One region of the Mesobacillus sp. AQ2 genome, then DNA from elsewhere that is predicted to be linked to it. Evidence: a T-box and tRNA genes for the amino acid it is inferred to sense, from the RefSeq annotation. Region 1 holds a T-box; the other holds one or more tRNA genes.
What was found. The T-box of region 1 lies ahead of argS (arginine--tRNA ligase). A T-box ahead of a tRNA ligase gene usually reads a tRNA of that ligase, here a tRNA-Arg.

Region 1 (13,116 bases):
TAATACCTGCCCAGGGAAAATAAGGTCAGATTTAAGATTATTAATAGACATCAACTGCGAGAGCGATACATTATGGCGAGTTGCAATAGATGATAAATTATCACCGCTACGGACTGTGTATGTGCTTGATGTACTTGCAGGTGCAACAGAAGCTGGTGCAGCCGCAGATCCTGAAACCTTCAATTTTTGGCCAGGAAAAATGACATCAGAAGTTAGTCCATTCAGTGATTTTAGTCCACTGATAGACATTCCGTATAATTTTGAAATTCCCCATAAAGTATCGCCGGACTTCACGATATAACCATCGACAGTCGTGCTTGTTGCAGCAGTGGTTGAGTGACTATGAGGAGCCAGGACTGAAAGTTTTTGATTTACATAGATTATAGAACTTGATAGGTTATTCCATTTTTGTATATCTTTAATTGCAACATTATATGTGTTAGAAAGCTTCCATAAAGAATCACCAGATTGAACTGTGTGTAATTTTTCATGAGCACTTGCAGAACCATTGAATGATGTAAATAAAAATCCGGCTGTTGCAGCCACCGTCAGAATTTGTTTTTTCATGTTGAGCAACTCCCTTTGATTTCGATTACAAATTAATAGTAGAGTTTCCCAAACTAGTTTTGAATCTATAAATTTTGGTTTCAAAGGAAATGTTTTCCTCTGTGAAATATTCGGTTTTATTTCCAGAAATACTACTAATCCTTTAAATATCAGGGATAACAGCCTGTTTTTTCCACTGGTATTGTATTATTTGTAACAAAAATGCAATATAAGCTTAACTGTTTTGTAATTTAATTACTCTATGTAACAGTTCCTATAAGATTGTATTACAAGGGAACAAAGAACTAATAACATGTCAATAAGGTGAAATTTTCTCATTACAATTCATCGTTTAGCAATGAGTAAAGCCCACTGTAGAATCACACAGTGGGCTTTACTTTATTTCATTTCATGTTAGAGATTTCGTTTAATCAACTGTTCAGCAGCCTGGTCAACCTGCTGGCTGTTTCCTTCCTGCTTAGCGGCAGAGGCAATTTGACTGATTAACTGGCTGCTTTCCGGGTTAGTGGAACTTGAAGCATGATAACCGGAATTAGTATTTGTTGTTTTGGAATCAGTCATGCCTGAAGTAATTTCTTTTGCGAATTCCGTTAAACCCGGAGAAATGGCCCGATTTAGTGAATTCCCCGTGTTTGTATTCTGAAAAAGCTGCCTCATTCCATTTCCCATTCGATTACGGAAAGCAAATGCAGCAGCAGCACTTGCTACAACACCCATTACTGAATACGTCATGGAGCGAGATTTCTTGCGTTTATACCCGAACATCTTCATCAGATTTTGAGGTATATTCGAATTCATTAACGCAGACATCCAAGCGGATCTATTCATCGGCAGCACCCCTTTATGAATTAGAGGGGAAATATCCCCTCCACCCTTTAGTATTAGGTTCTGGTCATTCAATATACCGGTAAAAGTTTTACAGTGAAGTCAGTTTACTCATTAAGGTAGGGTTTCAATTTGTGTATAGCCTGCTGCAACTTTTCAGCGTTTTTACTATACATTTGTTTTACTATAGAAGACTCTGTTCCGAGAGCAAATAATTCTAAATCTGCCTGGCATTTATTCATCATAGCGAGCAATAGCTTCCTTGGCTGTGGAGAAGGAATCTCAAACTGATCATCATAAGTATCAATGGTAAGCTTTCCGAATGAATCCACCTGTCCCAAAAAGACATTATCAAGCGTTACACCTAAGTTTGCTAATTCTATATCCAGCCACCCTCTGTTCTTGCCCGCCGAAGTTAACGAATCGTTCAGAATATTCCCGTCCATGATTACAGTATAGGGTTCTTTCTCTGGAGCTACTGTCAGATTCAAATCTTTAGCGGTTAAAGGCTGTAATTCTTTTTTTAAAAGGACACTTAAGTCTCCTTTTGGTTCAAGAACTGCGAATTCAACATCTGCTGTTTTAAATACATTCTTCTGACGCAATAAAGAATTCAATTCATCGATCGTATATTTTTCTTTCTTAAGATTTTCTTCAAGGACTTTCCCGTCTTTAATTAAAACTGTTGCTTTTCCCTCGAATATATCACGGAACTTTTTGCTCTTAATTCCAATAAGGTCATGGAAATATGTAAATGCACCAAATACCATAATCGCTAAAACACCATGAAAAAAATTACCATCCAGTCCCATGATAACTTCGCCCGCAATACTCCCGATTGTTATGCCTGATATATATTCAAAAAAAGACAACTCTGAAAGCTGTTTTTTTCCGCCTATCTTTGTGATTGCGTACAATGTGATTGCAAACAATATAGATGAGACGAAAATATGTGTGTAATCATTCATTGCTTCACCTTCTAGCTTTTATATTGGGGCTCTTCAATTTCCACCTTGATTTTTCGTTCTTCTAAATCTGTTTTGATTTCCGTGATGACCAGCATGGTTTCATGGAAAACCCTGCTTGCTTCTGGAATCGTTGAGTTTAATGCCATTGCAGACAGTTGCGCTTCTATCCCTTTTATCGTTGATAAAACTTGATTCACATTTGAACCTACTGTCATTTATCATCACCTCTATAATGTAGAAGAGGGCGGGTTGCCCTGCCCTCCCTGTCCAGCCTACTGATTATATTGTGGTTCCTCTTGTTCAATTTCTTGCAGACGAGGCTGAAGACTGTCAATAACCGCTTGTGTCTGCTGTGCAGCAGTTTGGTAAAGCTGCTTTGCCTGCTGATTTTCTGTCCCGAGCGCAAAAGTTTCCAAACTAGCCTGGGCACTTTTCAAACCCGCCAATGTTTGTTTTACCTGAGCACCAACTGTCATCGTATCCCCTGCTTTCTGAAATAAATATGGTACTGTTTTATTATTGCTACATTCCCTTGAAATATTCCCTGCTTTTATCTTTTTCCGATTTCCCAATTGAAACCATTATATCCAAAAAAAAAGCCATTGCGGCCGTTATGATTTTAGGATTAATCTTCATTCACTTGTATCCTGATGTTGTAAAGTGCGTAGCCAACTTCCCATTTGGCCCGGATTTCCATTGCATAATCTCCCGAAGAGACTTTTGCTTGGGCAAGATTTAATGGTAATCCATCCAGGCTTTTATATGCGAGTCCTCCTGTATTCATATCCCATAAATAGCAAGTAACAGAAATTGGTGAATGCTCAAATTGCATGTTGATGCTGTCATTGCGATTGACCATAATGGGAGGAAATTCTCTTACAAATACAGCAGGATCGGTATTGGAATCTGCCGCTGTTGCCCTCCCCCATTTTCTCAAGGAGTAGGTCGTAGCTTTTACCTCCACCTTTTGACTGTCTACAGTCATTTCTAATTCAGGAGGAGTTGGTTTATAGCTTTTATATGTATTCCAGCCGATGATAATGGCGAACAATAATAAAGCCGAGATTCCCCAAAATATTGTTTTCACCAAACTCCTCCTTTCAAAAAATCAAAAATATCACATCTTATTATTTAGACGGTTCCGCTGGGAAGTAAGTTTCATATTTCCAGTATTTCGCGTGTCTGATTGTTTAATGTACTTCATATTCAAAAACCATTTGTCATTATTGTGTAACATTCCTTACATGCAAACTCACCCGGCTAAACTATAATGAATGAATAAATAATGAAAAGTTGGTGATGAAAGTGCATGGAATTGGACATGCTCATTCCACTGGCAGCCATCCGGGTGCAATTGATTTCAACATGAATCCTTATATTGTTATTTGGGAAGTGACAAGGGCTTGTCAGTTAAAATGTATCCATTGCCGGGCTGATGCACAAAACAGGCCTGACCCAATGGAATTAAGCCCGGAGGAAGGACTGAAGCTGATCGATCACATTTATGAGATGGGTAACCCAATGCTTGTGTTTACAGGCGGAGACTGTATGATGCGAGAGGATCTTTTTGAACTTGCTGAATATGCGGTGAAGAAAGGCATGCGCGTGTCAATGACACCAAGCGCTACAGATAATGTTACAAAAGAAAAAATGGAAAGAGCCAAGGAAGCTGGACTTTCAAGATGGGCTTTCAGCTTGGATGGTCCCACTCCTGAAATCCATGATCATTTTCGTGGAACTCCCGGTTCATTCAATCTGACAATCGAAAAAGTTAAATACCTAAATGAATTAAAAATGCCTTTGCAGCTTAACACGGTCATTTCACGGTATAATTATGAGTACCTTGAACAAATGGCTGAACTGATGAAAGAACTTAAAGTTGTGATGTGGTACATATTCCTTTTGGTTCCTACAGGCCGAGGCCAGCTGGATGCCTGCTTGACACCTGCAGAACATGAAAAAGTTTTCCGTTGGCTGTATGAATTAAGCAAGACTGCTCCATATGATATTAAAACGACGGCAGCCCAGCATTACCGCCGGGTTGTTTTCCAACAAAAAACCAGGGAACATAGCGTTAACAAGGATGAAATCCGGTATGAAGACACATTAACGAAAGATATGGCTTCTGTCATCGATGGCCTGAAACGTGCTCCAAAAGGGGTCAATGATGGCAACGGCTTTGTTTTCATTTCGCATACGGGAGATGTGATGCCATCCGGATTGCTTCCTTTAGTTGGCGGAAACGTTCGGGATAAGCCTTTAGCGGACATTTACCGCGATTCCCAAATCTTTAAGGACCTGCGTAATCCTGATCAATACAAAGGAAAATGCGGTGTTTGCGAATTCCGCTATGTCTGCGGGGGTTCCCGTTCAAGAACCTATGCGGTCACAGGAGACTACATGGGCAGTGAGCCATTCTGTGTCTATATCCCCGAGACAATGCGCAAAACGAAATCGCCAATCTAATGCCGATAGCTCCTGATAAAGGAGCTATTTTTATTTGGAATGCTGTTCTAATCCCAAGCCACAACATTAAAGAGAGTCGAATAGCAACACAACATTCTTATTTGATCAATATTGACACTTTTATGACTTCCTTTTTTCTGTGACATAAAGCACGGAAAACACCACCAACCAAGTTTTACAATAAAGTTAACGAAAGGATGGTGCAAAGATGACAATCAAGATTGATCAAGAAGCATTTAAATGGTTTGAAAGAGAATTCGACACACCAAAACCGTTTCACATCCGCCTTTATCCTCAATATGCCGGGTTTGGCGACAAGAATAAGGGCTATAGCCTGGCATTTTCGCTAGAAACTCCTGCCATTGCCGCCGAACAGCAGATAATTGACGGTATTACCTTTTATGTAGAGTCAAATGACACCTGGTTCTTTAATGAGACAGATGTAGAGATCAAGTACAGTGATACTGCCGGTGAAATATTCACCAAATACAATGAGCATCATTGATCATCAATATATATAACAACAATCATTGCATTAAAATGAAGCGGGGCTCCTGGCAGAACCAGGAGCTCTTCTTACATTTCCTCTGGAGCCTTGATTCCCAAAAGTCTCAGGCCTTCTTCGAGAACGATGCTGACTGCATTCACCAAAGCCAGCCGTGCATCTTTCTCCTCATTTTCTTTCAGGATCCTTACCTCTCCATAATATCTATTGAAAGCCTGGGCGAGATTCAATACATATTTTGCGATTTGAGATGGATCATTATTGTGGCAGGCTCTTATGACAGTTTCAGGGAAATCCATAAGCTCTGTGACAACTGGCCATTCAGCCGCACCTTCAAGCTTGATTTCCACACCAGTTACTGGACTTGCTGCCTTTCTTAAAATGGTTTTAGCCCGGGCATTTGTATATTGTACATATGGAGCTGATTCTCCTTCGACCCTCAACATTTCCTCCAAGGAAAAATCAATATCATTCATTCTAAAATTCTTCAGGTCATGAAAAATGATTGCTCCTGTACCCACCATAGCAGCTGTTTCTTGCTGATTCGGGAGTAAAGGATTTTTTTCCTCGATATTCTTTTTAGCCAGCTCAATCGAGTCTTTAAGGACATCCTCCAGTAAAACAACTTTCCCTTTGCGCGTTGACATTTTCTTGCCATCTTTCAGCATCATTCCAAAAGGAACATGGATGATTCCATCCGCCCATTCAAAATCCATTTTTGCAAGAACCGCTTTTAACTGTTTAAAATGAAGACTTTGCTCATTTCCCACAACGTATAAAGATGTAATAAAAGAATGCTGATCATATCGATACTTGGCCGCGGCCAAATCCCGGGTCGCATACAATGTGGCACCGTCTGATTTTTTAATCAGGCAGGGTGGCAGGCCGATATCTTCCAATTGAACGACCAGAGCCCCATCTGATTCGTCAAGAAGCTCTTTGTTCCTTAGCATTTCAACAATAGGCTCCATTTTATCATTATAGAATGCTTCTCCAGCATATGAATCAAATTCAATCCCCAGCAGCTCATAAACCTTCTTGAACTCTTTCAATGATTCTTCCTTGAACCATTTCCACAATCCGAGTGCCTCTACATCTCCGTTTTCAAGACGCCTGAACCAATTTCGGCCTTCCTGCTCGAGTTCAGGATTGGTTTCTGCGGCTTCATGAAACTTTATATAAAGGGCCAGAAGCTCCTTTATCGGACTCTCTTTCACTTTCTGTTCACTGCCCCAAAGCTTATAGGCCGTAATTAGTTTGCCAAACTGAGTCCCCCAGTCTCCAAGATGGTTTATTTTAAACGTCTTGAATCCACACTTTTCATAAATTAGTGAAAGAGAATTTCCTATAACGGTAGAACGTAGATGCCCCATAGAAAAAGGTTTGGCAATATTAGGGGAGGAAAGATCAATTGTCACCGTATGTTGACGTCCTCGATTATAGTCCCCGTAATGGTTTTTCTTTTCTGTAATTTCATTGAGGATATAAGCTGCTGCTTTTGATTTATCCAAAAAAGCATTCACATACCCGCCAATTGCTTCAAAACGATCAAAGTCAGATTCATTTTTGGACTGTAATTTTTGGCTAATGTCTTTGGCAATTTCCACAGGTGACTTTCTCAGGGCTTTTGCCATCTGGAAGCAAGGAAAGGCCAAATCTCCGTGTTTCAGAAATTTTGGTTTTTCGATCAAACGTTCAATATTCTCATCAGATAGTATTCCTTTTAGTTCTTGAGCGAGTAATCCAGAATATTTTTTACGGTATTTCATTGTAGACCTCCCTTTAAAAAATAAAAAACCCCCGCCTCTAAAAAGAGACGAGAGTTTTATCCCGCGGTACCACTCTAATTGTTCCTGAAAGGAACCTGCTTTCATTGATAACGGAGTTCATTCCGGCCATCCCTAATGGTTTTCAGGAAGGCATCTCAAAAGTGCGCTTCATTACCCTATTTGCACCAGGCTTTCACCGTCCCCGGCTCGCTAACTCAAAAAAGGATAACTACTCTCTTTCTCATCGATTAGATATTTTTACCGTTATAAACAACAACTATGATCGATTGCAATCATTTTTTCACAGCCAAAACTGTATCAAATTCCTGGGTTGAACAATTGTTATCATCAAAGGTTTCAATATAATTTCCACCTGTATAATCTCCTATTACCTTCCGCCAAAAACTTCTCGCTGGTTCGTTTTTCTCGACCTGGATGACACTCCATCCGCCAGGAAATTGATCAAACAGCCTGGTAGCGACAATTCTGCCGAACCCTCTTCTGTAAAATTTCCTAAGGATAAAAAATTCGAGGATGACATTGGGTTCCCCGCTTTCAACCATGGCAAACCCAGCATATTCACCTTCATGTATGATGAAGAAAGCATGAAGATTCATATCAGTCCAATATGGTTTCAAATCAAACGGTGCGTAACTTCCGTTCTCCTCAAGCCTGATTTCCTGAAACAACGTAAACTCGTAGATATAGAATTGAATCAGATTCTGAAGGACTGCTTCATCCTCCTGTTTCACACGTACCAAATCGATCACAAGGATTCCCCTTTTTGAAACTGAATTTTTTATTTTAATTATTCGTTGATAATAAAGGAAAATCCTCTTTTAACCCGCTTTCATTTTTATTCCTCTCTGTCAGGATATGAATATTGGTAGGTAAGTTCTTTCTCATCTTTTGTTATCTCAACTATTTCCATCCCATCAGCAGATTCAAAAATATAGGATGGTCCCTCACCTCCAGTATGCTTCCAAACACCTGTTGCCTGGATCTTATCAAGATAATCTTTCATGTTTTGATCGGTACCTCGGTCCCAAGTATATTTTTCTGTGCCCCCATCGATTTCTGCCGGCCGTAACCCTACTGGATAAGGGAGCTTCCCATAGCCATGCACAACATATAGCAGCTGTTCGTGTTGATAAGGGGCTGGATTTTTAAGATCAAGTGACCCAATAATCTGAAATATTTCAGCATATTCAAGCTTTGGATAATCAAAGCTGAAATATAAAATATTCTTGCCCGCTTCCACAAAAAAGTGGTAACGGAGGCTGACATCCATCATTTTTACATGTTCGATATATAATGTTGTAGGATAGGGAAAATTCTGCAGTTCTTTTTCAACATTCATCGCTTTGGAACTGATGATTTCCTTCTTTTTACGGTCATTCACGAATTCGGCAAAACCAACCTTTTCAGATTCTCCTTTTTTGTAAAATTCATAACCATCTGGACTTCTTTCACTATATATAGTTTCTAAATCCCATTTCAGACTGAACTCATTTACAGCATGTGATTGACCTGATCTGTCTTCATGTTGATCATAATTTTGAACTTGAAACAACAAGCCAGCAGATAAAAGCAGAAATAGCGACGTAAATACAACGTTTTTCAAATCGAATGTTCTTTCCTTCTTTTTTTGTGCTTTAATAGTTCGAATGGATGACCTTATTTTCAACCTCATTCTATCCCTTTCGCATTCACCTGGTGTCAGCTTTTTCAGCAATTCCCATTGTTCATCAGAAAATTTGTTCATTGTGTCCGCCTCCTTCCGCTATGTCCTTTTTCCTTAGTTCCGCAAGTCCCCTGGATAGTGTTTTCCTTATTTTTGATTCAGACCAGCCTAGGATTTCGACAATTTCTTTAGTGGAACAATCCTCGATTTTTTTCAGCGTGATCACAAGCCGGTGGTCAGGTTTAAGCTGTTGAATTGCTTTAAGGCTCCTTTCTACCGTATCTCGGTTTTCTATATATTTTTCGATATTTAAAGGTGATGCAATGTCTTTCCCCTCAGAAAATAACGTGATACTCCTTCTTCTTTTCCGCCTGCGTATTTCATCGAATACGAGGTGCTTTGCAATACTAAAAAGCCAGGTCTTCACACTCGCCCTCTTTTCAAATTTCTCGAAGGACGTATAAGCACGCAGAAATGTATCATGAACGAGGTCCTCACAGGATTGGCGATCACCCAGCATATAATAGATAAAACGGTAAAGATCTTTATAATACAATTCATACCATTCCATTACTTTTTGTTCTTTTAAGTTATCGCTAATTGTTGCCCACCTCATTTCCTTTATCTATACGATAGGTCGAAGAAAATTCAATAATGTGACACTTTTTCTCCTCTTTTTTCCATTATAAAATAAAATGGGCCGTTACCTTGTTAAGATAACGGCCCATTTTTTAATCTTCTTCTATTTCCCATGTATGTTCGAATTGTATACAGCCTTTTAATGTTTGTGCAACCGGACATCCTCTTTCGAAAACATTCAACGCCCTTTCGGCTGCTTCCCTTTTGCCAGTTGGAATCTTAAGTATATAGTGACAACTGATTTTCGTTATTTTCAATACTCCTTCAGGTGCTTCAATTGTACCTTGTACCTGTGCCTTTACTTTATCGGGTGAAGTCGGTATTTTACGCGCCTCCAGCGCGCCTGATAGGGTGCCGACCAGTCAGCCCCCTGCAGCAGCAACGATGTGATCCAGGGTTGAAGGGTATTCCACTTTAGGATTGACACCGTAGAATTGTTTTACACCGCCGTGTACACCGAACAACAAAGGTTCCTGGAAACCATCAATGTAGGCTTCTCTAATTTTGTTGGGAGTATCTTTTTGAATTACCGTTATTTTTGTTAAGGCAATTGGGTCAGACAATGAAACGATCCCTCCTTTTTTAGTTATTACAACCATAATAGAAAGATTAGTATTTTTCAAATAAAGTCCTTTGCATAAAAAAGGCAGCCCTTATTTTGATTCCTATGATACAAGCTGATGCTCGTCCGATAATTTTACATATGATGTTGTTGTAAGGTTCGGATCTTACCTATCTTCTTTAAAGGAAGGGGGTGGGGAGATGTTAATCACTGCTATCGTGGTACTATTGTTGGCTCTGGCTTTGGTCGTTGCTATCTTGTTGAATCAGGATGCACTTGCTGACGTCCTCTACAGATGCATCGGCGAAGTTATTGCTGTTGATAATGGTGTTGCTTAATCTCTTCAAATGATGTAGAACCTGGACCTTGTGACTGGCTCCCTGGCTATACCGGTATTGGCCGGGGAGACCCAAAATATCGAAAGGATCGGTGAAGATGAAAGAGAATGACCTAAATCTGGACATTGACATTGACCGTTTGAAAAAAGATCCCTCCTTGAATGAGGTACTTAATTTAACCCAGGCCATTTTTAAAAAGCTGCCACAAGAAACAAACGATGAGAAACCGATAAATTCAAAACCAGCTGAAACAACCACTTTCAACCAAGATAGTATTCAATCATTGTTGACAACAGCACAAAGTATCATCAACCCTGCTACTCTATCACTTCTCTCAAATGCATTGAAGCAGCAAAGTAACAAATCAGAGATTTCCAGGCAGGCGGTTGATGAGCTTACCTCCAGCATGAATGCTTTAAAAGAGGAATTGAAACAGGTGAAAACCGAGTTAGTAGAGAGGAACCAGCGTTTGACTGCGCTGGAATCAGAAGTAAAATCTCTTAAACACCGCAAGAGACGGTAAAAAACTGAGAGTCCTTCATCCAGATATGAAGAACTCTTTTTTCGTTTCTTTCTATTGTTTAGGATCGCCGAGAAGGATTTGGCAGATTTTTGGAGAATAAGGTCATATCATGCGATGGAGGTTTTGATTTTGAATACTGACACTTTGACAATCAATAAAACAAGCTGGGATGAGGTGGCCCGAAACTTTTTTGGGAGAACGGCTTTGCCGGAATATGGTCCCTTTGCTCCTGACGAAAAGGAACTGAACCTATTCGGGGATTTAAACCATAAAAAAGTATTGGATATCGGATGCGGAAGCGGGCACTCCCTGAAATACACGCAAGAAAAAAAGGCCGATGAGCTGTGGGGCCTCGATCTTTCCAGCTCACAAATTCAGGCAGCCACAGAATTATTAAAAGGAACGAATGTCAAATTGTTTCAATCTCCTATGGAAGTGAACCCTGGAATTCCCGAAAGCCACTTTGATATTGTATACTCCATTTTTGCTTTAGGCTGGACAACCAATCTGGAACAGACGCTGATTAACATCAATCAATATTTAAAGCCGGGCGGAGCGTTTATTTTCAGTTGGGAACATCCTCTGTTTAGCCGGGTGCGAAATACTGAGCATGGACTTTTACTCACAAAGTCTTATCATGAGGAAGGACCCTATGACCATGAAGCATGGAACCATCCCGCCATCATGCAGCAGCATAAAATCAGCACCTATCTCAATTCACTAGTCGAAGCTGGCTTTAAGATCGAAAAAATAATCGAGGAAATCAGGGTTTCCGAAGAACTATTGTCCAGAGATTCTAACAGGTGGTATAACTGGGAGAAAGTTAAGGCCGTTCCGACGACCGTTATTTTTAAATGCACGAAAGTATAGTAATTAAAGCGAGACTTCAACGATAATATAAAAAAAGGACTTTTGACTAGGTCCTTTTTTCAATCAATCTCTAAAGAGTTTTTGTGAAATAAAAGCTATTAAAAGATAGACTATGAAGGCAATAATACCAAAGTATATTCTGTTCTCCCATACGTATCCGCGGGCGAACGTCAGAATGGTAGCAGCAAAAAAACCTGTGAACAGGACCTGGTCAAGATTAAATTTGGTTTTCATCCTCTAACTCCAATCTGAACGAAACTATAAATCGTATTATTCCCAAATCTACCTGGTCAATTTGGATATCTTCTTTTAAATCCCATAGTTTTATTTCAGAAGTCTCCTCGTTTTGAATAAAAGGCATAAGTGAATAGATCGTAGAGAAGTATAGAGGATTGAACTTATCAGCCTTTGTCACGTGATTTTTTACCCTGGCTACCCCGATTAATTGCATACTTTCTACAATCTGTCCCGTTTCTTCAACCAATTCCCTTTTTGCACACTCCAATGGTGTTTCATTTTCTTCTCTTTTGCCAGCCGGCAACTCCCATTGCTGTCTCAAGCTGTTGTATCCCAGAAGATATTCCCCCTCCTTTTCAACAATCGCAAAAGACCCAGCCAGTGGATGAACATGTTCTATTTCCCGTTCACTCATTCTTATGCACTCAATCAATTCAAAACCATTATTCTGAGGTGATGCCATTAAGCAGCCGTCCTTTTTCGTCCCTTACTCTTGCACCAAAATGAACATGCCAATGCATATGTTTATTGCTTTGATAGTTACCTGCATTGGTAGAAATGGTACAGGCTCCATATTCTTTTTCAAGCCTCACTGCTACTTCCCTGACAACCTGGAGCACATCCTCCAATAAATCCTTTTCTTCGGCTGTAACAGTCAAGAAAGAATGTATATGTTTTTTTGGAATGACAATGATATGTACTTCATAATAAGGGCGGGTATGGTAAAAGGCGAGACTATGTTCCGTTTCTTTGATGGTCTTTACAACCGTTTTGCCAGAAAGCACCTCATAACAATAAAAATCTTCCCATTGATTGTTAGCCACGTTTCAAACACCCCTCTTCATCCATCTAGTTTTTTCTGTTTATTTATCCCTGTTGCCGTTCTATTAAGGTTCATTACTTTTATCAAGATAACCTTGAATATATTTTAAATAACCTGACTGCAAATCTTTCGGCAAAAAGTACAAATGAAAGAACTTAAGATCGACTGATTCATGTTCATCTTTTTCCAAAATCCCTTTATATTCCCTTGTTGAATAAACAGTTGTGACAGAATAAAGTTCGTCTCCGTTCGCCACTTTTAAATAGAAGTCAGCGCCTGAGTACACGCCTTCGAGATTGAGGTCGCCTATAATAAGCCCTGTTTCTTCCTTTACTTCCCT
Region 2 (11,360 bases), 2.3 Mb from region 1:
TCACCTGGTTTCGGGTCTACGACCACATACTCATTCGCCCTATTCAGACTCGCTTTCGCTGCGGCTCCGTCTTCTCAACTTAACCTTGCATGTAATCGTAACTCGCCGGTTCATTCTACAAAAGGCACGCCATCACCCATGAACGGGCTCTGACTACTTGTAGGCACACGGTTTCAGGATCTCTTTCACTCCCCTTCCGGGGTGCTTTTCACCTTTCCCTCACGGTACTGGTTCACTATCGGTCACTAGGGAGTATTTAGCCTTGGGAGATGGTCCTCCCAGCTTCCGACGGGATTTCTCGTGTCCCGCCGTACTCAGGATCCACTCAGGAGGGAACGAAGTTTCAACTACAGGGTTTTTACCTTCTCTGACGGGCCTTTCCAGACCACTTCATCTACCCCGTTCCTTTGTAACTCCATGTAGAGTGTCCTACAACCCCAAGAGGCAAGCCTCTTGGTTTGGGCTATGTCCCGTTTCGCTCGCCGCTACTCAGGGAATCGCGTTTGCTTTCTCTTCCTCCGGGTACTTAGATGTTTCAGTTCCCCGGGTCTGCCTTCAATACCCTATGTATTCAGGTAAAGATACTGTTCCATTACGAACAGTGGGTTTCCCCATTCGGAAATCTCCGGATCAAAGCTTACTTACAGCTCCCCGAAGCATATCGGTGTTAGTCCCGTCCTTCATCGGCTCCTAGTGCCAAGGCATCCACCGTGCGCCCTTTCTAACTTAACCTAAAAGGTCATTTCTCTAATTGAATAGAGAGAAAACTAAAATGGCGATCACTCGGTTTTCTTCTTGGTTCTTCTTACTTACGATTATCTAGTTTTCAAGGAACAAAAAAGTCTTGAGAGAATTGCTCCCTCAAAACTAAACAAACAAGCGTACAACTATGTGGATTACATCCACAGTACGAATCGAAAGATTCGCATTCCGATTGCCCTTAGGCAATATCCTTAGAAAGGAGGTGATCCAGCCGCACCTTCCGATACGGCTACCTTGTTACGACTTCACCCCAATCATCTGTCCCACCTTAGGCGGCTGGCTCCAAAAGGTTACCCCACCGACTTCGGGTGTTACAAACTCTCGTGGTGTGACGGGCGGTGTGTACAAGGCCCGGGAACGTATTCACCGCGGCATGCTGATCCGCGATTACTAGCGATTCCGGCTTCATGCAGGCGAGTTGCAGCCTGCAATCCGAACTGAGAATGGATTTATGGGATTGGCTTCACCTCGCGGCTTCGCGACCCTTTGTTCCATCCATTGTAGCACGTGTGTAGCCCAGGTCATAAGGGGCATGATGATTTGACGTCATCCCCACCTTCCTCCGGTTTGTCACCGGCAGTCACCTTAGAGTGCCCAACTGAATGCTGGCAACTAAGATCAAGGGTTGCGCTCGTTGCGGGACTTAACCCAACATCTCACGACACGAGCTGACGACAACCATGCACCACCTGTCACTCTGTCCCCCGAAGGGGAACGCCCTATCTCTAGGGTTGTCAGAGGATGTCAAGACCTGGTAAGGTTCTTCGCGTTGCTTCGAATTAAACCACATGCTCCACCGCTTGTGCGGGCCCCCGTCAATTCCTTTGAGTTTCAGCCTTGCGGCCGTACTCCCCAGGCGGAGTGCTTAATGCGTTTGCTGCAGCACTAAAGGGCGGAAACCCTCTAACACTTAGCACTCATCGTTTACGGCGTGGACTACCAGGGTATCTAATCCTGTTCGCTCCCCACGCTTTCGCGCCTCAGCGTCAGTTACAGACCAGAGAGCCGCCTTCGCCACTGGTGTTCCTCCACATCTCTACGCATTTCACCGCTACACGTGGAATTCCGCTCTCCTCTTCTGCACTCAAGTTCCCCAGTTTCCAATGACCCTCCCCGGTTGAGCCGGGGGCTTTCACATCAGACTTAAGGAACCGCCTGCGCGCGCTTTACGCCCAATAATTCCGGACAACGCTTGCCACCTACGTATTACCGCGGCTGCTGGCACGTAGTTAGCCGTGGCTTTCTGGTCAGGTACCGTCAAGGTACCGGCAGTTACTCCGGTACTTGTTCTTCCCTGACAACAGAACTTTACGACCCGAAAGCCTTCATCGTTCACGCGGCGTTGCTCCGTCAGACTTTCGTCCATTGCGGAAGATTCCCTACTGCTGCCTCCCGTAGGAGTCTGGGCCGTGTCTCAGTCCCAGTGTGGCCGATCACCCTCTCAGGTCGGCTACGCATCGTTGCCTTGGTGAGCCGTTACCTCACCAACTAGCTAATGCGCCGCGGGCCCATCTGTAAGTGACAGCCGAAACCGTCTTTCAGCTTTCCCTCATGTGAGGGAAAGGATTATCCGGTATTAGCTCCGGTTTCCCGAAGTTATCCCAGTCTTACAGGCAGGTTGCCCACGTGTTACTCACCCGTCCGCCGCTGATCTTCAAAAGCAAGCTAATGAAGATCCGCTCGACTTGCATGTATTAGGCACGCCGCCAGCGTTCGTCCTGAGCCAGGATCAAACTCTCCAAGAAAGAGTTATGAGTTAGCTCATAAGTTAAAACGTTGGCTCATGTCTTCTATTAATAGAAGCATGATAATTTATTGTTTGTTGACGCTTGTTTGTTTAGTTTTCAAAGAACAATTAAACTGGAGCGGGTGATGGGAATCGAACCCACTACATCAGCTTGGAAGGCTGAGGTTTTACCAGTAAACTACACCCGCATATGATATTAGTTGCTGATGGTCGGGAAGACAGGATTCGAACCTGCGACCCCTTGGTCCCAAACCAAGTGCTCTACCAAGCTGAGCTACTCCCCGATAAAGAGAAAATATAATGGCGCGCCCGAAAGGAGTCGAACCCATAACCTTCTGATCCGTAGTCAGACGCTCTATCCAATTGAGCTACGGGCGCATAATGTTTTAATAGCAACTTATATATATTAACACAATCGTTTAAGTGTGTCAATATCTTTTTTGGTGCGGCCGAGAGGACTTGAACCTCCACGGGGTTGCCCCCACTAGGCCCTCAACCTAGCGCGTCTGCCATTCCGCCACGACCGCATAACATGACAGGTTTATATCTTAACTGATTCAAACGCATTAATCAACAGGTAATTAATGGTGCGGGTGAAGGGAGTCGAACCCCCACGCCTTGCGGCGCCAGATCCTAAGTCTGGTGCGTCTGCCAATTCCGCCACACCCGCGTATTAATATCATCCCGCCTAAGCAGAATCCAGAGAAAGTTTTTTCAACTGTTGTAAAAAAACTGGTGAGCCATGAAGGACTCGAACCTTCGACCCTCTGATTAAAAGTCAGATGCTCTACCGACTGAGCTAATGGCTCATTTTTGAAGTGGAACAAAGATTGTATCCACCCATTTATTTTCCCTCATCGCATCTGATGCTCAAAAGACCTTCGGTCTTTCTCGCAGATTGCCAGGGAAGAAAACTCAATGCAGCGAGCAATCTGCTCTGCCGACTGAGCTAATGGCTCAAAAAAATGGCTGGGCTAGCTGGATTCGAACCAACGCATGACGGAGTCAAAGTCCGTTGCCTTACCGCTTGGCTATAGCCCAATGAAAATGGCGGTCCCGACCGGGATCGAACCGGCGATCTCCTGCGTGACAGGCAGGCATGTTAACCGCTACACCACGGGACCATTGAAGATATTTTTTGTTTTTTTTGCAAATGGTGACCCCTACGGGATTCGAACCCGTGTTACCGCCGTGAAAGGGCGGTGTCTTAACCGCTTGACCAAGGGGCCATATATGAAATGTTCTGGCGGAGAAGGAGGGATTTGAACCCTCGCGCCGGTTACCCGACCTACACCCTTAGCAGGGGCGCCTCTTCAGCCTCTTGAGTACTTCCCCATACCTCGAAAAAATTAATGGCTCCGCAGGTAGGATTCGAACCTACGACCGCTCGGTTAACAGCCGAGTGCTCTACCACTGAGCTACTGCGGAATAGCAGCATTTCTTCTTGCGTTATTTCATGATGACGTCTTATCGACTCTTACTATTATAGGGAGCAGCCCAGCAAAAGTCAACCATGTTTTTAATATTTTTCGAACCCGAGCTTGAATGCCTGGAAACCTTAATCTACAACTATTTCTTTGACCTTGACCAGCTTTCCCCTGCATTTTCCGCAAACATATTTTGAAGTGTTAATGGATCTTTTCCTGCGATAGTCCAACTTACATTTGCTGCATTGATAAATCAGGAACTTTTGGCTCTTTGATTTTCGTTTCTTTTCCTCAGGCAGAGTGGAACAAAATCTGGGTGCATCTACTTGTTTGAGCAATTTCCTAAAATCATTGTCTCGATGCTTATAGCCTTTCCCTTCCAGGTGAAGATGGTAATGGCAAAGCTCATGCTTGATAATACCGATAAGCTCCTCTTCTCCAAGCTGTTCGAAATACTTTTTGTTAATTTCGATATTGTGGCTATTCAGCATGTACCTGCCGCCGGTGGTTCGAAGTCGGGAATTGAAGAAGGCTTTATGCCTGAAAGGCTTTTGGAAATAGTCATCTGAGATTTTACTAACAAGATTCTGCAATTCTTGGTCTGTCATTTAAGAACTCCTGCCTTTTTAGAAACCTGACAACCCATTATAGCATATATTAATGTTACCTTTTACCGTATTTATCTTAAGGAGGTATTGTTTATGCCAGTCTGGTTCCAGAATCAAATGAAACGAGCCTTCTATGAAAAAAATCGTTATCAAATCAAACTCTTAAATCAATGTTGGTTTTTTTATAGAAAGAAACAGGAGTAGTGAAAAAGACTGCAGGATTGACTGCAGTCTTCTTTATTTTGCTTGATCGGGCTTCAGCATTGTCAAAGCGACACGGCCTTTTTTCTGGTCTACACTGTCTACCCATACTGTTACTACATCGCCTACCGAGACAATATCCAATGGGTGTTTTACAAAGCGGTTGCTTAGTTTGGAGATATGGACAAGGCCATCCTGTTTAACGCCGATATCCACAAAAGCTCCGAAATCCACTACATTTCTTACAGTCCCCTGAAGCTCCATCCCTGGTTTTAGATCCTCCAGCTTTAGAACATCTTTCTTTAGAAGCGGAGCTGGAAGTTCATCACGCGGGTCTCTTTCTGGACGGACGAGAGCGTCAATGATGTCCTTAAGCGTCAGTTTACCGATTCCAAGCTGGTCAGCTGTCTGATCGATATTGATTTGCCCTAAAGCATCCTTCAGTGCGGATGTCCCTAGATCAGACGTTTTAAATCCGAGACTGTCAAGCAGCTGCTTTACCTCGCCATAGCTTTCCGGGTGGATGCCAGTGCGGTCAAGCGGTTCTTTTCCGTCAATGACACGAAGGAATCCAATTGCCTGTTCATAGGTCTTGGCTCCAAGGCGCGGGATTTTTTTAAGCTGTGCCCGGCTCGTGAACTTCCCTTCCTCTTCTCGCTTCTTGATGATGTTATTGGCAACCGTCTTTGATAGTCCTGATACATATTGCAACAATGATGATGAGGCTGTGTTTACGTTAACACCCACCTGGTTAACTGCCGTTTCTACAACGAATGTCAGGGATTCGGATAGTTTCTTCTGGCTTACATCATGCTGGTATTGACCGACACCAACAGATTTAGGATCGATTTTCACGAGTTCTGCCAGGGGATCTTGCAATCTGCGTGCGATCGAAACGGCACTTCTTTCCTCTACTTGATAGTTCGGGAACTCTTCACGGGCAAGGTCAGATGCGGAGTAGACACTTGCGCCTGCTTCATTGACGATTAGATAGAAAATTTCTCGATCCAGTTCCTTTAGAATATCTGATACGAATTGCTCCGTCTCCCTTGAAGCTGTACCGTTGCCGATGGCCACCATTTCTACATCGTAATCTTTCAGGACTTTAATGAATTTGTCCCGTGCTTCGGTACTTTTAGCACTCGATGTATGCGGATAGATTACACCGATCGATAAAACTTTTCCGGTCTCATCGACAGCAGCCAATTTGCAGCCTGTCCGGAACGCAGGGTCTACTCCAAGAACGACCTTTCCTTTTAAAGGAGGCTGAAGGAGCAGTTTGCGCAGGTTTTCGGAAAAGATATGGATCGCCTGCTCTTCTGCTTTTTCCGTGAGCTCATTCCTGATTTCACGTTCAATTGATGGCTGGATCAAGCGTTTGTAGGCATCCTCAATCGCTTCTGTTACCGAAGTTGTTGTTACAGAATGATTTTTGGAAATCCACTTACGCTGCAGATAACTCATGATCATCTCTGTTTTCGGCTTGATTGACACCCTTAAAAGGTCTTCTTTCTCACCTCGGTTGAGCGCAAGAATCCTGTGAGGGACTACTTTACTGACCGGTTCGGAGTATTCGTAGTACATCTCATAAACATTTTTCTCATCTTGCTCTTCGTTTTTTACGGCAGATTCAATAGAGCCTGTCTTAAAGGTTTCGCTTCTAATCCATTTACGGCTTTCTGCATCGTCGGAAATGATTTCGGCAATGATATCCTTCGCGCCTGCAATCGCGTCCTCAACGGATTCAACGCCTTTTTCTTCTGATAAAAACTCCCCGGCCTTACCTTCAAGACTGCCGCTAACAGGGAATTCCAGCATCCATTGAGCAAGAGGCTCAAGGCCTTTCTCTTTGGCGGCGGTTGCTTTCGTCCTTCTTTTTTGCTTGTACGGACGGTAAAGGTCTTCTACTTCCTGAAGCTTGATCGATTTTTCTATGTTCGCTTTAAGTTCGTCTGTCAGCTTTCCCTGTTCCTCGATCAGCCTGATGACTTCTTCTTTACGCTGTTCCAAGTTCTGTATGTATTGCCATCTTTCAACGATGTCGCGAATTTGCACTTCATCAAGGGCGCCAGTCATTTCTTTCCGATATCGGGCGATGAACGGGACCGTGTTCCCTTCAGCGATCAATGAAATCACACTTTGCACCTGTTTCGCTGCTAACGATTGCTCTTTGGCAATGATTTTTACATATTGGTCTTGCTTATCCATTGTTTGAGTCAAGAGACAATCCTCCATTATCATATTGGTATTTCTTGATACCTTAATAGTGTACCAAAACCGGGGTGAGGTTTACAGTTTCGCTTCTGCCCGGAAGGATTTTAATGAATTGTGAAAGACATCTATATAAAACAAAAAGAAGTCCACCGGCTATAGTAGACTTCCCACAATAAAAGTTGCATCATCCATTGAGTTTGCGTATTCCCTTTTGATTTGTTCCGCGACGGCTGCTACGGACCGGTATCCCTTCAAAAGTGTTTTTGCGCCATGGATATCAAACCCATCTGAGTAGATCAGGAATTTTGAATCTGGCTCGTAAACAAATCGTTGGGTGTGGAATACTTGCGGCTTCCCTGAAAGATAACCTGTAACCGGCAAAGGATACGTCAATTTGCCGTTTGGCGCATAGAGGAAAAAGCGGATATTCCCGACGCAGCTGTACACGAATTGACGGCTTTCGAAGTAGACCTTGAAGATCGATACAGCAGCCCCGCGTTTTTGCACCAGAATGTTGTTGCAGTATTTCATGAGTGTATCAACATCTTCATGATGGTGCTGTTCGACTACTGAAACGACCGCCGCAGATGCTTCATGCGCGTATTGTCCTGACCCGAGTCCATCTGCTACTACACAGACAAAATAATCATCGGTGGCTGTATAATAGTAACTGTCACCGCACTCTAATTTACCTTCTTTGATTGTCTGGTAAGCATAAAGTTCTATTTTGTCCTTGAACTGTTGGATCATGTAATATACTCCGAGTTGTTGTTTTCCGCATGAATCGCTTCTTGAAGCTTTTTGATTGCCCTTCTTTGAAGTCTTGATACATGCATCTGTGAAATACCGAGCTTGTCACCAGCCTCTTTCTGGCTCAGGTTATCAAGATAGGTATATTGGATAATTAACTTTTCGCGCTCGCTCAGTACATGAAGTACTTTTTCGAGAACCATTCTCTGGTTGATTTTTTCATAGCCTTCATCAATATTTCCGACGATGTCCAACAGGGTGACTGTTCCGCCGTCAGAATCGGCTTCAATAGAATGGTCAACGGATAAAGCCTGGTAGCTTTTCCCCATCTCCATCGCTTCCAACACTTCTTCTTCGGAAACCTGAAGTGCTTCTGCGATTTCATCCACTCGAGGAGAGCGGTGCAGCTGGGTGGTCAAATCTTCTACAGTTGTCTTGATTTTAGGACCAAGTTCTTTTATCCTGCGCGGTACGTGAACACTCCACGTTTTATCTCTTAAGAATCTTTTGATTTCACCAATGATGGTCGGCACGGCAAATGCTTCAAAGCTTTTGCCGAATGTTTCATCGTAACGGCGGATTGCGCCTAAAAGACCGATCATTCCAACCTGGAAAATATCCTCGTGGAATGACCTTCCCTTCGAGTACTTTCTCGCGATGGTTTCGACAAGGTTTTGATAATGAAGAACCAGCTCATTCTGGGCGTCTGCATCCTCATGTAGCTGGTAGGCTTTGATTAATTCATTAATCTCTTCTTTTGGCCTCTGCTTAGGTTGAGATTGTCTCTGCATCTCTCTCCACCTGCTCTCCTTCTCGGTACTTGGTCATAAAGACCGTGACGCCCTCTTTGTGATGGATCCGAACCTCGTCCATCAAGGTTTCGATCAGATACAGTCCCAAGCCTCCTTCGCGAAGGAATTCCACAGAACTATTCTGGTCATAAGGACCGAGGCCCTGGCGCGCTGAGTGGAAGTCAAAGCTTTGTCCATTATCTGCAACCATCACTTCAAGCTTGTCTTCATACAATCCGAAACCAATGATAACTTCGCCATTCTCTTTGTTTTTATATGCATGCTGCACAGCGTTGGTACATGCTTCGCTGGTCGCAATTTTTAAATCTTCAATTTCGTCATAGGAGAAACCCATGCGGCTTGCAATACCAGAAAGGGTCAAACGAATGACACCTACAAATTCCGGTTTAGCCGGGATTTTCATCTCAATATAGTCAAATGACTGGTTCATTGCACTCCACCCTCTATCTGGCTGTTTATATCGATAATGTCGGCCAAGCCGGTGATTTCGAAAAGTCTCTGCAAACGTTCGGACAAGCCGACGATCTTGAACTCACCGTCGTGTGCACGGACGTTCTTGAATACTCCTACAAATACTCCAAGCCCAGTACTATCCATATAATTGACCTCTGAAAGGTCAACAACCATCTTTACACCTTCTTTTTCAGATAAAGGGAAAAGCTTTTCACGAAGCTGTGGAGCTGTATATGCATCAATTTCACCGTTTACTTTAACTGCTAACTTAGATTCTGTTTCTTTAACATCTATCGAAATATTCATAAATGACCCACCCTTTACAATTCAATTGCTCTTTTGATTTACCCGTTTCGGGTTCTGATTAAACATCTCTTTTCAAAATGATCAAAGTAAAATCATCCCGCAATTGGAAATGCTGAAGTTTTTCAAGTTCCCTAAAGATATTATTGACAATTTCCTGAGCATTTAAGTGAATATATTTATTTATATATCCGATTAATGTTTCCTTTTCGATGAAACCCTCTTCCGTCCTGCACTCAGTCACTCCGTCAGACATCAGGATCACCATATCCCCAGGAAGTATTTCTTTTTCGTACTGGGTATACTTTGTCCGTTTGTCCACTCCTAACAGCAAGCCTCTTGCGACCAACTCTGAGAATTCCTTCTTTTTGGAATCATAATAGAAGCCAGGCTCATGCCCTGCGGAAGCATAATAGAAGATGTTGTTGGAAGGATTGAACATTCCATAAAACATTGTGATGAACATGCTTGGGTCAACGTTCTGTTCAACGACTCTGTTCAGGTTTTCCAGGATGCTGCTCGGATCAAGCCGGTTTTCTGGCAGGCTGTCCATCGCATACTTAATCATGGACATACAAAGCGCTGCCGGAATCCCTTTTCCGATTACATCAGCGATCGCAACACTGATATTGTCATTCTCATCCTGGACAAAATGGAAATAGTCACCATTCATATGCTTTGCAGGGACGCTGATTGCGCCGATATCGATACCGGGAACGGTAGGGATATTCGTGCCAAGCAGGGTTTGCTGGACATTAGCGGCAATTTCCATTTCGGACCTTAATTCCTCCTGCTGGTGCCTTAAGCTTTGATGCTCACGGTAAGCAATACCATAACCAATCATCACTTCGAGGAGAATGTCAAAGGAATGCATAATATCCTCTGGTAGTTCAGGATACATTTCAAGAAGCAAGCTTTTATGCAGGCTGATGATTTCTTCCGGTGCGATTTTGTGCTCTATCGACTTCCGGCTGAATTTCTGTCCCGCATATAATGCTTGTTCGGATTGCTCTTTTATATAATTGTCAAGAATATCCCGATACTTTGATTCCATCATTTCTCGGAAATCCATACTGTTTCCCCCTAACGGAGCCATTTAGTTGCTTTGATCTGTGTTCCTTGTCCAGGAGTAGAGTCTATGTCGAATTCGTCCATAAGACGCTTAACCCCGGGAAGGCCGGCTCCAAGTCCTCCTGATGTTGAATAACCATCTTCCATGACCTGGCGTATTTCTTTAATACCTGGGCCGCTATCTACTGCATTGATTCGCAATCCCGCTTTTCCGCCGTCATACAGTTTATCGATGCAAATCTGTCCTTTTCCGGCGTACAAGTAAATATTCCTGGCCAATTCACTGATGGCTGTGGTGATTCTTGCTTGGTCAACCGTGCCGAAACCAAGCTCTTTCGCTACATTCCTGCCAAGCTGGCGCGCGGCCACGATGTCCCATTCATTGATAATCGTTACGCAGGATTGGATGTCCATTCAGCTATTCCCCCAATTCCTGTTGTAATTTCTCCAAACCTTTTTCTAAATCTAATGCAGTTAGGACATCATCAAGTCCGATTCCTAATTCAATTAGCGTTATCGCTACAGCAGGCTGGATTCCTGTTATGACTACAATCGCACCCATAAGCTTGGACATGTTGATGACATCTCCAAGGACTTTGGCGATAAAAGAGTCGATGAAATCGATTGAGGTTAAATCAATGACGACACCATTGGCACTTGTCTCATGAATTTTATGGAGCAAGTCCTCTTGAAATTGAAGAGCAGTTTGGTCATCAAGCTCCCATTGAATGGAGACCAACAGACAATCATCCAGCTTTAGGATAGGTATTCTCACTTTGCTCCCTCCAGTGAAACGATTTTTTTATTTGTCAGCTCAAGAGCTGCTTCTATTCCTTTTTTCAAGTTATTCTTCGTTGTAAATTGGTTCAGGTCAATGCCCAGGTTGACGATGGTCTGGGCTATTTCCGGACGGATTCCGACCAGCATGCACTTGGCACCAATAAGCCTGACAGCATCCGCTGCCTGGATAATATGGTGGGCAACCATCGTATCTACGACAGGAACACCTGTA

Region 2: it has a tRNA-Arg gene. The T-box ahead of argS (arginine--tRNA ligase) is inferred to sense a tRNA for this amino acid. The anticodon was not compared.

The regions. Positions count from the first base shown of each region.
Region 1 is NZ_CP126080.1:2,788,942-2,802,057, forward strand. Features, by position in the region: gene QNH36_RS13970 (C40 family peptidase) at 1-567, opposite strand, end outside; gene QNH36_RS13975 (hypothetical protein) at 961-1,395, opposite strand; gene QNH36_RS13980 (DUF421 domain-containing protein) at 1,500-2,360, opposite strand; gene QNH36_RS13985 (DUF1657 domain-containing protein) at 2,372-2,575, opposite strand; gene QNH36_RS13990 (DUF1657 domain-containing protein) at 2,633-2,836, opposite strand; gene QNH36_RS13995 (hypothetical protein) at 2,986-3,447, opposite strand; gene QNH36_RS14000 (TIGR04053 family radical SAM/SPASM domain-containing protein) at 3,660-4,826, shown strand; gene QNH36_RS14005 (HesB/YadR/YfhF family protein) at 5,035-5,331, shown strand; gene argS (arginine--tRNA ligase) at 5,403-7,100, opposite strand; T-box leader at 7,141-7,354, opposite strand; gene QNH36_RS14015 (GNAT family N-acetyltransferase) at 7,394-7,870, opposite strand; gene QNH36_RS14020 (hypothetical protein) at 7,957-8,865, opposite strand; gene QNH36_RS14025 (RNA polymerase sigma factor) at 8,849-9,400, opposite strand; gene QNH36_RS14030 (OsmC family protein) at 9,516-9,785, opposite strand; gene QNH36_RS14035 (hypothetical protein) at 9,786-9,986, opposite strand; gene QNH36_RS14040 (hypothetical protein) at 10,186-10,323, shown strand; gene QNH36_RS14045 (hypothetical protein) at 10,421-10,846, shown strand; gene QNH36_RS14050 (class I SAM-dependent methyltransferase) at 10,973-11,716, shown strand; gene QNH36_RS14055 (NUDIX hydrolase) at 11,934-12,416, opposite strand; gene QNH36_RS14060 (HIT family protein) at 12,397-12,777, opposite strand; gene QNH36_RS14065 (NUDIX hydrolase) at 12,841-13,116, opposite strand, start outside.
Region 2 is NZ_CP126080.1:238,396-249,755, reverse strand. Features, by position in the region: rRNA gene QNH36_RS01400 (23S ribosomal RNA) at 1-732, opposite strand, end outside; rRNA gene QNH36_RS01395 (16S ribosomal RNA) at 958-2,507, opposite strand; tRNA gene QNH36_RS01390 (tRNA-Gly) at 2,624-2,697, opposite strand; tRNA gene QNH36_RS01385 (tRNA-Pro) at 2,717-2,793, opposite strand; tRNA gene QNH36_RS01380 (tRNA-Arg) at 2,811-2,887, opposite strand; tRNA gene QNH36_RS01375 (tRNA-Leu) at 2,951-3,036, opposite strand; tRNA gene QNH36_RS01370 (tRNA-Leu) at 3,095-3,179, opposite strand; tRNA gene QNH36_RS01365 (tRNA-Lys) at 3,243-3,318, opposite strand; tRNA gene QNH36_RS01360 (tRNA-Gln) at 3,476-3,550, opposite strand; tRNA gene QNH36_RS01355 (tRNA-Asp) at 3,558-3,633, opposite strand; tRNA gene QNH36_RS01350 (tRNA-Glu) at 3,664-3,738, opposite strand; tRNA gene QNH36_RS01345 (tRNA-Ser) at 3,754-3,844, opposite strand; tRNA gene QNH36_RS01340 (tRNA-Asn) at 3,863-3,937, opposite strand; gene QNH36_RS01335 (SprT family protein) at 4,068-4,544, opposite strand; gene cmpA (cortex morphogenetic protein CmpA) at 4,638-4,748, shown strand; gene QNH36_RS01325 (Tex family protein) at 4,782-6,953, opposite strand; gene QNH36_RS01320 (PP2C family serine/threonine-protein phosphatase) at 7,113-7,709, opposite strand; gene sigB (RNA polymerase sigma factor SigB) at 7,706-8,500, opposite strand; gene rsbW (anti-sigma B factor RsbW) at 8,478-8,951, opposite strand; gene QNH36_RS01305 (anti-sigma factor antagonist) at 8,948-9,280, opposite strand; gene QNH36_RS01300 (PP2C family protein-serine/threonine phosphatase) at 9,339-10,349, opposite strand; gene QNH36_RS01295 (anti-sigma regulatory factor) at 10,361-10,762, opposite strand; gene QNH36_RS01290 (STAS domain-containing protein) at 10,767-11,123, opposite strand; gene QNH36_RS01285 (RsbT co-antagonist protein RsbRA) at 11,120-11,360, opposite strand, start outside.